3 regions of the Brevibacillus agri genome follow, and region 3 is predicted to be linked to each of the others. Evidence: a T-box and tRNA genes for the amino acid it is inferred to sense, from the RefSeq annotation. Region 3 holds a T-box; the other regions hold tRNA genes.
The links. The T-box of region 3 lies ahead of leuS (leucine--tRNA ligase). A T-box ahead of a tRNA ligase gene usually reads a tRNA of that ligase, here a tRNA-Leu.

Region 1 (5,299 bases), 1.6 Mb from region 3:
AGTAATTTCAATCATTGCTTGGTCCTCCAGTTACATGGTAAATAGCCTCCCGCAAATACTTAAGATATTCATCTTGAATTACTCTTTCCCTAGCACTTTCATTTTCATGAAGCAATAAGGCTAGCTGTTGTGCTACAGACGCTTTTGATACTTTTTTCTCAAGTAAAGGCTTATATATTTCATACGCTGCTGCTTCTCTAAAGCTAAGACCTTCAATCTTTTGCTTTATATCTACTAATTTCTTCAAATTAGCTACGCTACTAGGATTTTTATATTTAACGTTATGGATTGCATCCAATAATTCGTTTCTAAGAGAGCTCATAGCTATCTCGTATTCTAAAGTCCAATTAGCCGCAACGAAAACTTGAATATTTTCATTATTACCATACTCCGTTCTTAATGAAAGCGCTCTACTTTCTCTAAGGGAATCAATAGTCTCTTGTGACAAATCTTCTTTAGTTAAATCAGCAATTTCATTTATATCGCCGTTCGACAACTCAGTAGAATACATTTCCAAAGTTGCGGTTAAAGCCTTCTTGGTACTAAAAGATTGAAGAACGAGGGAAATAATATCTTCTTTTTCTACATTCATTTTTCCAGCAATAAAAGGCAAATGTTCATCTCTAATAACGTAAATTGCTTTAATGGTGTTTTCGTCAGAATCATGATAATACGGCATTGGCTTTATATCCACATCAGTAATAACAGCAACTGGAACCTTTAATTGAGGAAAATCATTCAACCATTTTTCTGATCGAGAATAAATGTTCACATATCGGTTAAACGCAGTATTTCCTATATTTACAATGGACACTCCATATTTATGTAATGGTCGTCCAATTAGTTCAGCAATTGCAGGCACTAATAAATTTTCTGCATCACCCTCGACAAAGATGACGCCCTTTGCGAAAAACAAATTAGCTTTAGTCGAGTCTAGAAACCGCTCAAGAAATTTATAATCTTCCAACTCAAGTTTCGTATTTTCTCCATTCATTGGATATGCCGTTCCATCGTGTACTAATATTATATGTTCGAGCTTTGTAGATGCTGCTAATGTTGTACTATGGGTAGTTAAAATAAATTGCCCCCCTGTCGCGCCCTCTGACCTATTTTTCTGTAAATATTTAATTAATCTTAATTGCGCTTGAGGATGAAGATGGGCTTCAATTTCCTCGATTAAAGTAATATTGGGTCCAATAGAAAGTGCATCATCATGAAGTAAAAGCTCAGCAGCTATAAATAAAAGATTCAGACTACCTAATCCTGATGGAACATCCTCAAGCAGTAGACTTAATTTCTTTAGAATTTCATTTAGTTTAACTGGGGTTATTTTGAACTTAGATTCATGTTTCTCTTCACCATTCATTGGTTCATGGAAAAAACTATCCAGATAAGCTGTTAATTCAGATTTTATCGTTTTATCTTCACCATCTGAGTAGGGCAGATCAAAGAACTCTTCGACTTTATCATTAGCCTCTTGAAACGCAATCTCTAAGGGGTGCCTCTCTAACGAATTATTCTTCCGAAAAGCTCGATGATTTTTTAAAATTTGAGCAAGTCTAGATCTTACACCTGGTTTAAGTTCATTTTCAGCATCTCTAAGTGGCTTGAGATATGTTGATTTAAGTAGCTCTCGTGCAAGTCCCTCAAGTTTACTAGAAGCATTTTCTGGACCAGCTTTAACTGTTCTTTCTATTCTTTCACTGAAAAGTAAATCATTCTTCACTTTTTTTGCTGTCATTCTGACTTGTAGTTCATATTTTCCATCTTTATCAAAAGTAAGCCATTCCAAGAATATTCCCGCTTCTTTCTCCGATAATCCTGAAAAAATACATTCGATCTTGATCTCCTGAGCCGTATTCCCGTCTTTATCAACATGAAAGTCACTTTCAGATATACGAAATGAATCTTCACTTGAGGTTCCTAATGTCATTTTGATGGCATCAACTATTGCCGTTTTTCCCGAATCATTTTCCCCTATAAGTAAGTTAAAACTTTCATTAAACGGAACAACCAGTCCTGGTAATTTACTATCCTGCACAGATACGCCGTATTTTCTAAAGTTCCAAATATTTAGCTGTCGCAAAAACATAGTGCGACCCCCTCTTCTATTCGACCTAAAATTAGACGTTAGCACTACATATCACTTCATAATTCTACATCTATATACCCACTCCCTTCAAAACTTATGGTGAATTCTGTAAAAAATTGCAATAGCAGCGCGGGGATAGCCTCCCACACGCTGCCTTTTTTCAAACCAGCATTATTTTATCGGTAAACTGTCTCAAAATGAGCTAGAGCTCACTTATTAGACGGCACCTTTTTGTTTATGCTCTGATATCGAGGAGTGATGATGTGAAAAGGACTGCATCTTAATCAGCTCAAACCATGAGCAACAAACTACAAATCCCAAGAATACAAAAAGCTCTTGAAGCGTCGCAAGGACAAATTCAAGAGCTCGTTCATTTTTTAAATTGGTGCGGTCGAGAGGACTTGAACCTCCACGGTGTTGCCACCACTAGAACCTGAATCTAGCGCGTCTGCCAATTCCGCCACGACCGCAAATATGAAAATGGTGGAGGCTGACGGGATCGAACCGCCGACCCTCTGCTTGTAAGGCAGATGCTCTCCCGGCTGAGCTAAGCCTCCACTCTTCCCCGACAAAAGTCGGGTTCCAACCAGTTGTTGGGGCCCCGCAAAGTACTCGGCGTTGTTACAACGCATCCACTTCGCTTTGTGGGGGAACTAGGTGACCCGTAGGGGATTCGAACCCCTGTATGACAGCGTGAAAGGCTGCTGTGTTAAACCGCTTCACCAACGGGCCATGATGGCGGATGGAGTGGGATTTGAACCCACGAGACGGGTCGACCCCGCCTACACGATTTCCAATCGTGCTCCTTCGGCCGCTCGGACATCCATCCAAATTTTCCGCTTGCCCTGTTCGCATATCGCTCGGGCAAGAACTAATCTATCATATCTAGCAGCCGATTTCAAGGAGTATTTTAAAAGTTTTTCTGCGTGCAAATCTGTGAAAACGAAGCGGCTCCCCGCTGGCGTTCTCGTCCTGGCAGCGACCGCCATGACACCACCCTCTCTCCGCTCTGCCTCGCAAGTTTTTGCGTCAATTTTCGTGGAAATTGCCTAAAGCAACTTCCCCGCTTTTCCAATATGCTACCAATAATCATTGACGATGCGGAGTGATGGCTGGTGGGCAGAAGAAGACGGCGGGCAGGTCGGATTCCTTGTTTGTACGGAAACTGGTGCGGCCCGGGCTGTTCGGGGCCGGGCGCCCCGATTGACGATATCGACCGCTGCTGCAAAAAGCACGACCGCTGCTATCAAAAGCGCGGCTATTTTTCCTGTAGCTGCGACCAGGAGCTTTTGCGCTGCTTGCAAAACAAAATCGACATGAACACGGAAAAGGGCAGGGTGGCCGCGATGATTTCCGCCTATTTTTCCCGCTCCAAATGCATTCCGGACGACTTGAAATAGGCTGTTTTGCGAATTGTCACGATTGTCATTCTTCATACAAAAAATGGTAACACCTTGGACATGAATCTGCCATAACTCCCGTGTTTTTCCTTTGGCTTTTTTTGGTACTCTAGTGAATGTCCAAGGAGGGTACAAGGCCGTGGAAGTGCATATACGAACCGATGCCAGTGCAGCACTGACGTTAAAGAAAGAAATTATTTGTCATGGAATTTCCTGCTTTTATGTCCGCCCGTTTGAAAATGATCAAGTAGAATTTGTATTCCTCGCGCTCTCGGAGCACCAGAAGAAGCTGTTATCCTATACGCTGCGAAACTACAGCTACGCCCTAACTTACCTATCCTAATCCTAGCCATATAGCCACGATCATTTTCGTCCCCTGGGCAACCAGGGGATTTTTTACGGTACAAAAAAGCCATGCAAACCGCGCATGGCAAAGCGAAGCAACGGAGTGGCGGCTTGCGAGTAGCGGGCCGCTCTGTACAAAAGCCTGCTAGTTCCGCTTTCTTCTTAAATACGAAGAAATTTTAACTGGAACAGGAGGAATCCCCTCTCCCCCAACAACGACAGGCTGCCGCAAATCGCACGGACAGATGCCTGCACGCCTACACGCTTTTCGCCTACAGCCCCACCTGCTCGATAACCCCCAGGCGGTGCACATCGTCGGCGGTCACGGCGGACAGGGCATTCAAAAACTGAATCTGGAAGCTGCCCGGCCCTTCGTCGGCCGTCTTTTGCGCGGCGAGCTGGGCGGCGACACCGTATGTGACGAGCGCGGCGGCTCCGGCTAACAGCGTGTCTTTTTCCACAGCGGCAAATGCGCCCATCACGGAAGTCAGCAAGCAGCCCGTGCCTGTCACTTTGGTCAAGATCGGATGGCCGTTATGGATTGCGTACACCCGGCTGCCGTCGGCAATGACGTCGACCTTTCCGGTAATCGCCACGACCGTTTTCAGCTTTTGCGCCGCCGCTTTTGCCAGCGTTGCGACGTCTCCGCCCGCCTCGCCTGCGTCCACGCCTTTGATCTCCCACGCCTCTCCGATGACGTTGGCAATCTCTGCCGCGTTTCCGCGAATGAGGGTCACGTCCAGCTCGCGCACGATTTTTTGCGCGGTTTCCGTGCGGTACGGGGTTGCGCCTGCGCCTACCGGGTCAAACAGCACCGGGACCTGGTGGCGGTTGGCCGAGCTTCCGGCGATCAGCATCGCTTCTACTTCGCGTTCGTTCAACGTTCCCATGTTCAGGACGAGTGCCCCTGCGATTTTCGCCATATCAGCGACTTCCTGCTCGGCGTAGGCCATGACAGGTGACGCGCCGAGGGCGAGCAAGCCGTTGGCCGTGAAGTTGGTCACGACGACGTTTGTGATGTTGTGCACCAGCGGATTGCGCTTTCGTACTGTTTCCAGCAGTTTGCCGATGGACTCAAGCTTCATCCTAGCGATCCCTCTCTTTCGTATCTGCAGACTGGGGAATCATCTTGAACACTTCCACAATCTCCCCCAGCTCCGGATGATCCTGTCTTACTCCTATGATGATATAGGATTGCTCGAGCGCAGGCAATTCGGGCATGGTGGCAGAAAGCCTCCACGCTGTTTTCTCACGGTCCGTCACGGTCGCCAGGAAGGAAACGCGTCCGGCCCTTCTTTGCAAAACTTCCACTTCCACAAGCGTGCCGTAAATCTTCAAGCGGTCATCCGGGTGGGCAATCCGGTTTTCCTCTACCCATTTTTCCTTTAATTCCTCAACTTTTAGCGACTTCCAGCGGTCGAGAAACTCCCAATCCTTCGAGTGCGGAAAAATATGCTTCGTC
Region 2 (5,299 bases), 570 kb from region 3:
CTACAACGACGTCAGCACGTTGGCACACGAGCTGGGACACGGCTACCATGGCGAATGTCTCGTGCAGGAAGCGTTCTACAACAGCGATTACCCGATGCCGATCGCGGAAACCGCGTCGATTTTGTGTGAGACGATCATTGCCAAGGCCGCTTTGGCCCAGGCGACCCCAGAGGAAGCCTTTTCCATTCTGGAAAACGACATCTCCGGCGCAAGCCAGGTCATTGTCGATATTTACAGCCGCTACCTGTTTGAAACGGCCGTCTTTGCCCGCCGCGCAGAAGGCTCCCTGTCTGTCAACGAGCTGAAGGAACTGATGCTGCAAGCGCAAAAGGACGCCTACGGAGAGGGGCTTGACCATGCTGTGCTGCACCCGTACATGTGGGTGTGCAAGCCGCATTACTACAGTGCCGATTTCAACTTCTACAACTTCCCGTACGCCTTTGGCTTGCTGTTCGCAAAAGGCTTGTACGCCGAGTACGTGAAGCGCGGCGAAGCGTTTGTCCAGCAGTATGACGAGCTTTTGTCTGTCACAGGCAAAATGAGCATTGCCGATGTGGCCGCGATCATGGACGTCGACGTGCGCTCGGTTGACTTCTGGCGCAACTCGCTTGCGCTGATTGCCAAAGATATTGATACGTTTGTGGAGCTGGCCGCTGCGCGTGCGTAAAGCCCACAGCCCACAGGAAAAAACGTCCGATCGTCATGTCGGGCGTTTTTTTGCGCATAGCAACGAACCGACCGGGAGAAAGTAAGAAAAAACAAATGAGGTGATTACGTGGTAAACGGATTGCAGTTACTCGACCTACTACGGGAAACAGAGAACAAAATGCTGCATCTACATAGAGCCATAGACAGAGTCAGCAGCGAACCTGATTTCAAAGAGTCGGTCAGCGTTCTCACCGTAGTTGTGCGCGATTACCAGCTTCAGCTCGACAAGATGAAGCAGGCCTTGGGCAAAATCGAAATTGGGGCCAACCAGACACCTCCCCAGGCCGGACACAACACGGAAATTCATTGATCCGAACTCACAGGAAAACAGCCCACAACCTGGTGACAGGTGTGGGCCGTTTTTTCGGGGGATTGCTACTGGAATTCGGCGTAGCGCTTGACGCCGTAGAACGGATACAGCTTGTGCATGTACTCCACCTTGCCGTAGCGAACGTCTTCGCCGTTTGCATGGACGATGGTGCCATTGCCCAAGTAGATCGCTACGTGGGACACGCGTCCTTTTCCGAGCGAATCGTAAAACAGCAGGTCGCCCGGCTGCGCTTGCTCGAGCGGAATGGATACGCCCCCGCGGAATTGATCCTCGGATGTACGCGGAAGTGTAACCCCGAGGCGGCTAAATACGTATGAAGTAAAGCCGCTGCAATCAAATCCGTCCGGTGTGGTTCCTCCGAGCACATACGGAGTTTTGAGCAGTGGTTCAAAGATCGATTCGAGACGGTGCAGGCTTGCGGAATCGACATCGCCTGCGAACGCAACGTCAGGGGCGAGCTTTGGACTCAAGTAAGCGGAGAAGACGTAGGCTTCATCATCTTCGAACTCGATTTTGGTCCACTCGCTGCCAGTCTCGACGACTTCAACCACGTCACCGAACTTCAGCTTGCCTAAAATTCTCGCATCCGTCGACGCTTTTTTGCGCACATTCAGCACGTCTACCGTCACGCGCGCTTTTTCGCCAGCCGTCAGTTCTTCCGGCTCGTTGTTGGCGGAGTCAATCGAGGCGGCTACGACATCGAGAGGGACGTCGGCTGCACCGCCTGTCGACAGGCTGCCTTCAGGCAAGGACAAAGTCTGGCCAATCGACAGTTGATCGCTTTTCAGTTGGTTCACTTGCATGAGCTGGCTGACCGTAGTCTGGTGCTCACGGGCAATTTTGCTCAACGTGTCCCCTGCTGATACTACATACACTCCAGAGGCGGCGTGAGCAGCAGTAGGCAGCAGAGTGAAGAGGGCGAGGGAGGTGAGTAGCTTCGAAGTAAGTTTCATATCATCGTCTCCACCAATCTACTATTTTCTGCATATCTAGATAAAATTCTAGCGGATTTTCAATGGTAAATCTATGAAAAAATGATGTAGAAAAAAAGATTTCAAAAACTATTGCAAAGTTGGTAGAAGACATGCTATATTACAGAAGTGCCCACGAGAGTGAGCAAAAGTTGGAAATAAACCACATGGAGCTGTGGTGAAGTTGGAGTTCACGCCGGTCTGTCACACCGGAGGTCGCGGGTTCGAGTCCCGTCAGCTCCGCCATTCTTCGATACACGAATGGCGAATATTATCTATGCCGGTGTAGCTCAATTGGTAGAGCACCTGACTTGTAATCAGGGGGTTGTGGGTTCGATTCCTATCGCCGGCACCACGTTTTCATTTGCGGTCGTGGCGGAATTGGCAGACGCGCTAGATTCAGGTTCTAGTGGTGGCAACACCGTGGAGGTTCAAGTCCTCTCGACCGCACCATACCAGTAAACGACAGGCTTTTGGGCTGCTTTTTCCGGCAGAACAAAAGCCTTTTTGCTATTCATGATCTGGATTAGGCTGACACTGCTGGCAGCGGCAGGCTTGTCCCGCTTCCAGCTACACGCAAGCGAGCGGCTGCGACTCCGGCCGCCCCGCCGCCTGGGAGACGGGCGTGAGCTTCGTCGAATACCTGGGCCGGGTCCGAATCCGCAAAGGCCAGGAGCTGCTCCAGTTGTCGGACAAAGATTTGCATCTGATTGCGCAGGAAACCGGGTTTGCCAACGATTATTATTTCAGCCGAAAGTTTAAGCAGATTGTGGGCGTTCCGCTGACGGTGTACAGAAAGCAGCCGAAACGAATCGCCGTCCTGATGCCGCACGCCACAGTATGCCTGCTGGCCTGGGGATCGTCCCGGTGTTTGGCGTCGTCGGCTTGTGGATGGAGCCGTGGCTGACTGCTCATTACCGGGAGCGGCTCGACTGCTCAGGTTTCAGGCAAGGGGAGTGGTACAGCGACAAAACCGTCCAGTGGCTCGCGGCGAATCCGCCCGACCTCATCATGGTGTATCGGGAAGAGTACACCGAGAGCTTGTGGGAGATCGCCCCGGTGTTCACGATTCCCGAGGAATGCAGCGATTGGCGGGAGGAACTGCTCGTGCTCGCGGCAGCCGTGGGGCGTCGCGAACAGGCAGAACGCTGGCTCCTGCTGTTTGACGAAAGAGCTTTGGCGGTAAAAAACAAGCTGGTCGTCCAGCGTGCCCGAGGCGAGACGTTTTTGATCGAGAAAATCGTCTCGGGCAAATGCTACGTTTACAGCAACATGACGAGCATGGGCGGGTGTCTGATATACGATGTGCTGGGCTTGCAGCCGCCGACTGCCGTGCAGCGGAACATGATCGAAAAAGGGCTGCTGAACATACACGTCCCGCTGGACGATCTGCCCGATTACTCCGCCGATCACATTTTTTTGTTCCTCTATCATTCGCATTGGCCCCCCGCCGAGTGCGAGGTATTGGAGTCGAGCGTGTGGCGCGGTCTGCCGGCAGTAAAAAACGGCCGCGTGTACGAGCCGGACCCGAATGTTTTTTACGGGTACGATCCTTTGGCGATGGAGAAGCAATTGGACTGGCTGGAGGAAAATGGTCCAGTCACATTTCGGCTGAATTTTCGTCATTTGTCTGCATGGACAAACTTTCTGCCCTCTTGATACGCTTGATTCGATAATAATTCTCATGAATGCGACCGCGACACTTGTTCATCCGAACGGAAAAGAGCTTGCCGTGCTCGGCGACAACTTCGGGCGGGGCGGGGAAGCGATCTACCATGCGATCGGCTTCAAGGCCAATGAGCGGGTGCAGCGTGAAGTGATCGACAGCGGCGCACAGTACCAGGCGATTTCGCTTGAGCTGCTCCAAGAATACGCCGACGCAGACATCGTGTTTCTCTGCTCATGGGACCAAACGACCGAGGAAGAGCTGAAGGCGGTTGTCGATAGCGGAGTGTGGAGGCAGCTTCCGGCTGTCCGGGAGAATCGCGTCATCGTCCTCGATTACAAAACCTTTTTCTACTTTGACCCGATATCCGTCCTCGGCCAGATCGAGGCGTTGGCCGACGTGATCGAGCGCACAACGGGGCGAAACAGAAGCAGTGAGGTCCGAGGTTTCTGGCACGATGGGGGGGGCGGGCCAGTCCTAGAAATTTCTTTGACATGTCTAGTTTTTATGATACAATAGCAAAGGCGATTGAGATTTGAACAGTCGTGATTGTTCCAACATTCGCATTCTCTAACAGATTGCCTGGACGCGTTCCAGGTTTTTTTATATGCTTTTCAGCTTGGAGCGGCATGAATGAAAAGAACCTGGCAAAACTGCCCAGGTTCTTTTTGATTGCGCCTAAAAAGACACGATGATATAATCAGAGCACACGAGTGTACTCAATTTTATGGTTAGTGGTATCTCATTTTACACTTTAATTGTATCACCCGCACAAACACCTGTCAAATGCTTTTTCACAATGGAATGGTTAGGGGAGATCGGAATGAGTGCTTTGGTCCTCGGTTTTCAGGAAATGGAAAAAACAGCGCGGTTGCTCGTTGGCGGCAAAGGGATCAATCTGGGGGAGCTATCGAAAATCCCCGGCATACAAGTCCCGGAAGGATTTTGTATGACCACAGCGGGCTATCAAAAAGCCATCGAACAAAACGAGACGTATCATGCTTTGCTGGATCGACTGGCGAGGCTGAGCGCAGAAGACCGGGAGCCAATTGGTGAAATCAGCAGGCAGCTTCGGCAAATTATCAGGGAAGCCGAAATTCCCGCCGATGTGGTCGAAGCCGTGACGCACTATCTCTCCCGCTTTGGAGCGGAACACGCTTATGCCGTGCGCTCGAGTGCGACTGCGGAAGATTTGCCGCACGCTTCTTTTGCTGGTCAACAGGACACCTATTTGAACATCATCGGCATAGAAGCCATTTTGCAGCATATGAGCCAATGCTGGGCGTCGCTGTTTACGGATCGCGCGGTCATTTACCGGATGCAAAACGGATTTGACCACCGCCATGTTTCTTTATCCGTCATCGTACAAAGGATGGTTTTCCCTCACGCTTCCGGGATTTTGTTTACCGCCGACCCGATTACAGCCAACCGGAAGCTGCTGTCTATCGACGCCAGTTTTGGACTTGGCGAAGCACTCGTCTCTGGCCTCGTATCCGCCGATTGTTATCGAGTAAAGGACGGGGACATCGTCGACAAAAGGATCGCAACCAAAACGTTGGCGATTTACGGACGAAAAGAAGGCGGGACGCAGACGGAGCAGATCGAGCCTGAGCGGCAAAAGGC
Region 3 (5,299 bases):
CGAGGTCTGGTTTATGCCATCGCACATTCCGCCGCACAAGAGCAGGGAGGGGCTGACAGAGGCGCATCATCGCCTGCAAATGGTTCAGCTCGCCATAGCCGATCACGAGTCGTTTCGCGTGACGGATATCGAACTGGCCCGAAAAGGCCCCTCTTACACGTACGATACGATGGTTCTGCTCACGCAGCAGTTTCCTGATTGTCAGTTTTCTTTTATTATTGGGGGAGACATGGTAAAAATCTTGCCCAAATGGTACCAGTTCCAACAGTTGATCCGCATGGTACGCTTTATAGGTCTGGCGCGACCGGGCACGGAGCTGGAGCGGGAGGCGTGCGAGTACGTCACCTTCGTGGAGATGCCGGTCTGGGACATCTCTTCCACGTTAATCCGGGAAAAGGCGGCGGCGGGCAAAAGCATCCGCTATCTGGTACCTGATGCTGTGGAGCGTTATATAAAGGAGAACCGATTCTATGAAACTCTTGTCTAATCGGGAGGAACTGCTTGCGCGCATCCGGGCGCAAATGCACGAGAAGCGCTACAAGCATACTTTGGGGGTCGCCCAGTCTGCCCGCGAGCTTGCACAGCGATACGGCGCTGACCCTGACAAAGCCGAGCTTGCCGGACTTTTGCACGACTACTGCAAATGCTGGCCCGTGGAGAAAATGTTCGAAATTCTCGTTCGCCACGATATGCCGACAGAGCTGTTGGAAGGGGAAAAAGAGCTGTGGCACGCTTTTGCCGGGGCAATCGTCATTCAGAACGACCTGGGAGTGACGGACCCGGATATTTTGCAAGCCGTTCGCTACCATACGACCGGGCGAGCCGGGATGTCCCTGTTAGAAAAAGTGGTTTGTGTGGCAGACTATATAGAACCGAACCGGAATTTTCCTGGCGTGGAGCAGATTCGCACGCTGGCCGAGAAAGACCTTGATGCCGCCCTGGCTCTCGCTTTGGGAGGCACGATCCAGTTTTTGATAGAAAAGCAGAAGACGGTCTATCCGCTGACGCTTACCGCTTATAACGATCTGGTATCCCGCAAAGGGAAAGAAGGAGGGCTTTGATGGTTAAAACAGTAGAAGAGTTGGCTCGCTTGGTAGTGAAGGCAGCAGAAGACAAAAAGGCAGAAAATCTGAAGGTGCTGGACATCAGCAAGCTTTCGGTGATTGCAGACTACTTCATGATCTGCCACGGAAACAACGAGCGTCAGGTGCAGGCGATCGTGCGCGAAATTCGCGATCAAGCCCACAAAAACGGTTTTGACGTTCGCGGCATTGAAGGCGCGGATGAGGGACGCTGGGTGCTCGTCGACCTCGGCGATATCGTGATTCACGTCTTCCACCGCGAAGATCGCGAGTTTTACAATCTGGAGCGACTGTGGAAGGATGCAGAAGAAGTGTCCTTCGCTGCGCAAGGGTAAAAACGGATGGCGTACGCACACATGGCCGCAGTTTACGACAGGCTGATGGCGGACACCCCCTACGATCAATGGCTGGACTGGGTCGAGCGCACCTGGCAAAAGGGAGAGGCCCCAAAACGAGTCATTGATCTGGGCTGCGGGACGGGATCGATTGCGATTCCGCTGGCCAAGCGCGGCTATCGGGTCACGGGCGTCGATCTGTCCGCCGAGATGCTGGCGATTGCCTACGACAAAATGCGGCAGGAGCAAGTAGAGGTGGCGTGGGTCGAGCAGGATATGCGCGAGCTTTCCTTGCCGGAGGCGGACGCGGTCATTTCCTTGTGCGACTCTCTCAGCTACCTGACAGAAGAAGCGGACGTGCAGGAGACGTTTCGGCGCGTCTTCGCTCACCTTGCTCCCGGGGGAAGCTTTTTGTTCGATGTGCACAGCCCGTACAAAATGCTGCATATTTTCGGCGACGAGACATTCACCTACGTCGACGATGAGGTTTCGTACATTTGGCAATGTTTTTGCGATCCGCTGCGCCTGGAGGTAGAGCACCAGCTCACCTTTTTCGTCCGCCAGCCAAACGGCTTGTACGAGCGGCTGGAGGAGGAGCATTGGCAAAGAGCCTACCAGCCGGTCCAACTGATGCGCTGGCTGGCCGACGCGGGCTTCACGGACATCGTCATTACGGCAGACTATTCGGATTTGCCGCCGCAGGAAGCGAGCGAACGCTTATTTTTTGCCGCTCGCAAGCCGTAGGGTTTGACACGGTTGGTTTATATTGACTATAATGGCGTTATAACTACAAATTTCGACGCGTTTAAGAGGAATAGTAGGAATATGCCCCGCGCATACAGAGAGTTGACGGCAGGTGCAAGTCAACCCGGGACTATCTGAACTCGCCTCCCAGCACTTGCCCCGAAGGCCATGTGTACATGGTTGCGTAAGGGCAGGCGGCTCATCCCCGTTACGGATTTCAAGTGGGTGAATGCTTTTTCATTCGCCAATCTGGGTGGTACCGCGGGAATATAAACAAACCTCTCGTCCCTTTCGTAGAACGACTGGGGACGTGGGGTTTTCTTTATACTGGACCGGAATGTACAGATTCTTATCCGGTATAAGTGCAACGAAGGCTACGCCAATGGCTCGGTGTAGCCGAGTTTTCATTTTTTACCTATTTCAAGATGGGAGTGCTCTACCATGGTTTTCAGTCATCGTGATGTTGAAAAAAAGTGGCAACAATACTGGGAGCAAAACAAGACCTTCAAAACTTCTGAGGACCCGAACAAGAAAAAGTTTTACGCACTCGATATGTTCCCGTATCCATCTGGTGCCGGGCTGCACGTCGGACACCCGGAAGGCTATACGGCTACCGATATTTTGTCCCGCATGAAGCGGATGCAAGGCTACAACGTGCTCCATCCAATGGGCTGGGATGCGTTTGGCTTGCCAGCCGAGCAGTACGCGCTCGATACGGGGAATGACCCTGCGGAGTTCACAGAAAAAAACATCAACACGTTCCGCCGCCAAATCAAGTCGCTCGGCTTCTCCTACGACTGGGACAGAGAGATCAACACGACCGATCCGCACTACTACAAATGGACCCAGTGGATTTTTACGAAGCTGTATGAGCACGGCCTGGCCTACGTTGACGAAGTAGCCGTGAACTGGTGCCCGGCGCTGGGAACCGTTCTGGCCAACGAAGAAGTCATTGACGGCAAAAGCGAGCGCGGCGGCCATCCGGTCGAACGCCGCCCGATGAAACAATGGGTATTGAAAATTACCGCGTATGCGGAAAGACTGCTCGAAGACCTGGAAGAGCTGGACTGGCCGGAGAGCATCAAGGAAATGCAGCGCAACTGGATCGGCCGTTCCGAAGGGGCAGAGGTTACGTTTGCCATTGAGGGACACGACCAGACCTTTACTGTCTTCACGACCCGCCCGGATACGCTCTACGGCGCCACCTACACGGTACTCGCTCCCGAGCACAAGCTGGTGGAACAGATTACGACGCCAGAGCAGAGAGCAGCGGTAGAAGCTTACCTGGAGCAGACGAAGCACAAAAGCGATCTGGAGCGTACCGACCTGGCGAAAGAAAAGACAGGGGTATTCACAGGCGCCTATGCGATCAACCCGGTTAACGGCGAACGTCTGCCGATCTGGATTGCCGATTACGTGCTGATTAGCTACGGAACAGGCTCGATCATGGCTGTACCGGCGCACGATGAGCGCGACTACGAGTTCGCCAAGACGTTTGATCTGCCAATCAAAGCGGTCATCGCAGGCGGAGACATTTCCAAGGAAGCGTACACAGGCGACGGAGAACACATCAACTCCGGCATGCTCGATGGCCTGAACAAAGAACAGGCGATCAACAAAATGATCGAATGGCTGGAGAAAGAAGGCAAAGGCAGCCGCAAAGTGACCTACCGTCTGCGCGACTGGCTGTTCAGCCGTCAACGCTACTGGGGCGAGCCAATTCCAATCCTGCATCTGGAAGACGGCACAATGAAAACTGTGCCAGAATCCGAATTGCCGATCATGCTGCCTAAAACAAAAGAAATCAAGCCGTCCGGCACAGGCGAATCGCCGCTCGCCAACATCACCGACTGGCTGAACACCGTCGATCCGGAAACCGGCAAGAAAGCGCGCCGCGAGACGAACACCATGCCGCAATGGGCGGGCAGTTGCTGGTACTTCCTGCGCTTTATCGACCCGCACAACGACAAAGCTTTGGCCGATCCGGAAAAGCTGAAACAATGGCTGCCAGTCGACATCTACATCGGCGGTGCAGAGCACGCTGTATTGCACTTGCTCTACTCCCGCTTCTGGCACAAATTCCTGTACGACATCGGCGTCGTGCCAACCAAGGAGCCATTCCAGAAGCTGTTTAACCAAGGCATGATCCTCGGTGAAAACAACGAAAAAATGAGCAAGTCCAAAGGCAACGTCGTCAACCCGGACGATATCGTCAACAGCCATGGTGCCGACACGCTCCGCCTGTACGAAATGTTCATGGGGCCGCTGGATGCATCCATCGCCTGGTCGACAAAAGGTCTCGATGGCGCGCGCCGCTTCCTGGACCGCGTGTACCGCCTGTTCGTTCAAGACAACGGCGAGCTGAACCCGAAAATCGTCGATACGAACAAACCGACCAGCATGGAGCGCGTCTACCATCAAACCGTGAAAAAAGTGACGGAAGACTACGAGGGCCTGCGCTTCAATACAGGGATCTCCCAGTTGATGGTATTCGTCAACGAAGCGTACAAAGCAGACGTCCTGCCGAAAAAATACATGGAAGACTTCGTGAAAATGCTGTCCCCGATCGCCCCGCACTTGGGCGAGGAACTGTGGGAAAAACTCGGCCACAACGATACAATCGCTTACGAGCCATGGCCAACCTACGACGAGTCGAAGCTGGTCGAGGACGAAGTGGAAATCGTCATCCAGATCAACGGCAAAAACAAGGAAAAAATGCTCATTGCCTCCGACTCGACCAAGGAACAAATGGAGGAGCTGGCACTCAGCAACGAGCTGATTAAGGAACTGATCGAAGGCAAGACAATCGTCAAAATCATCGCCGTGCCTGGCAAGCTGGTTAATATTGTGGTTCGTTAGTCGGATTAGACGCAAGATCCAGAAGGCGGGCCAGATAAACGACTCGCTAGTCGCACGAAAAGCGTCTATCGCTCACCGTCGGCTTGTCATCCTCTCGTGATGGCAAGCGGGTGAGAGGTGAAAGGAAAAAGGAGTGGAGCCTGTTTGAATAACAGGTTTCCGCTCCTTTTTTCGTACTGCCAGTTTTCTGATACTGACAGCGTGCTTGTCGTCGCTCTGCAAGGCTCGCAACTGCAAGCAACCCACGCTCTCGCAGCTACTGCGGCTGTTCGTTCAAAT

Region 1: it has a tRNA-Leu gene. The T-box ahead of leuS (leucine--tRNA ligase) is inferred to sense a tRNA for this amino acid. The anticodon was not compared.
Region 2: it has a tRNA-Leu gene. The T-box ahead of leuS (leucine--tRNA ligase) is inferred to sense a tRNA for this amino acid. The anticodon was not compared.

The regions. Positions count from the first base shown of each region.
Region 1 covers NZ_CP026363.1:2,284,730-2,290,028, reverse strand. Annotated here, with positions in the region: gene BA6348_RS11485 (UvrD-helicase domain-containing protein) at 1-15, opposite strand, end outside; gene BA6348_RS11480 (ATP-dependent nuclease) at 8-2,092, opposite strand; tRNA gene BA6348_RS11475 (tRNA-Leu) at 2,476-2,562, opposite strand; tRNA gene BA6348_RS11470 (tRNA-Val) at 2,574-2,649, opposite strand; tRNA gene BA6348_RS11465 (tRNA-Glu) at 2,751-2,824, opposite strand; tRNA gene BA6348_RS11460 (tRNA-Ser) at 2,829-2,921, opposite strand; gene BA6348_RS11455 (phospholipase A2 family protein) at 3,208-3,492, shown strand; gene thiM (hydroxyethylthiazole kinase) at 4,110-4,922, opposite strand; gene BA6348_RS11440 (hypothetical protein) at 4,924-5,299, opposite strand, start outside.
Region 2 covers NZ_CP026363.1:3,311,792-3,317,090, reverse strand. Annotated here, with positions in the region: gene BA6348_RS16195 (M3 family oligoendopeptidase) at 1-667, shown strand, start outside; gene BA6348_RS16190 (hypothetical protein) at 776-1,018, shown strand; gene BA6348_RS16185 (C40 family peptidase) at 1,084-1,992, opposite strand; tRNA gene BA6348_RS16180 (tRNA-Asp) at 2,180-2,256, shown strand; tRNA gene BA6348_RS16175 (tRNA-Thr) at 2,290-2,365, shown strand; tRNA gene BA6348_RS16170 (tRNA-Leu) at 2,377-2,463, shown strand; gene BA6348_RS16165 (helix-turn-helix domain-containing protein) at 2,636-2,917, shown strand; gene BA6348_RS16160 (ABC transporter substrate-binding protein) at 2,878-3,669, shown strand; gene BA6348_RS16155 (ABC transporter substrate-binding protein) at 3,695-4,195, shown strand; gene ppsA (phosphoenolpyruvate synthase) at 4,500-5,299, shown strand, end outside.
Region 3 covers NZ_CP026363.1:3,880,886-3,886,184, reverse strand. Annotated here, with positions in the region: gene BA6348_RS19100 (nicotinate-nucleotide adenylyltransferase) at 1-487, shown strand, start outside; gene yqeK (bis(5'-nucleosyl)-tetraphosphatase (symmetrical) YqeK) at 471-1,061, shown strand; gene rsfS (ribosome silencing factor) at 1,061-1,417, shown strand; gene BA6348_RS19085 (class I SAM-dependent DNA methyltransferase) at 1,424-2,161, shown strand; T-box leader at 2,213-2,454, shown strand; gene leuS (leucine--tRNA ligase) at 2,603-5,020, shown strand; gene comER (late competence protein ComER) at 5,277-5,299, opposite strand, start outside.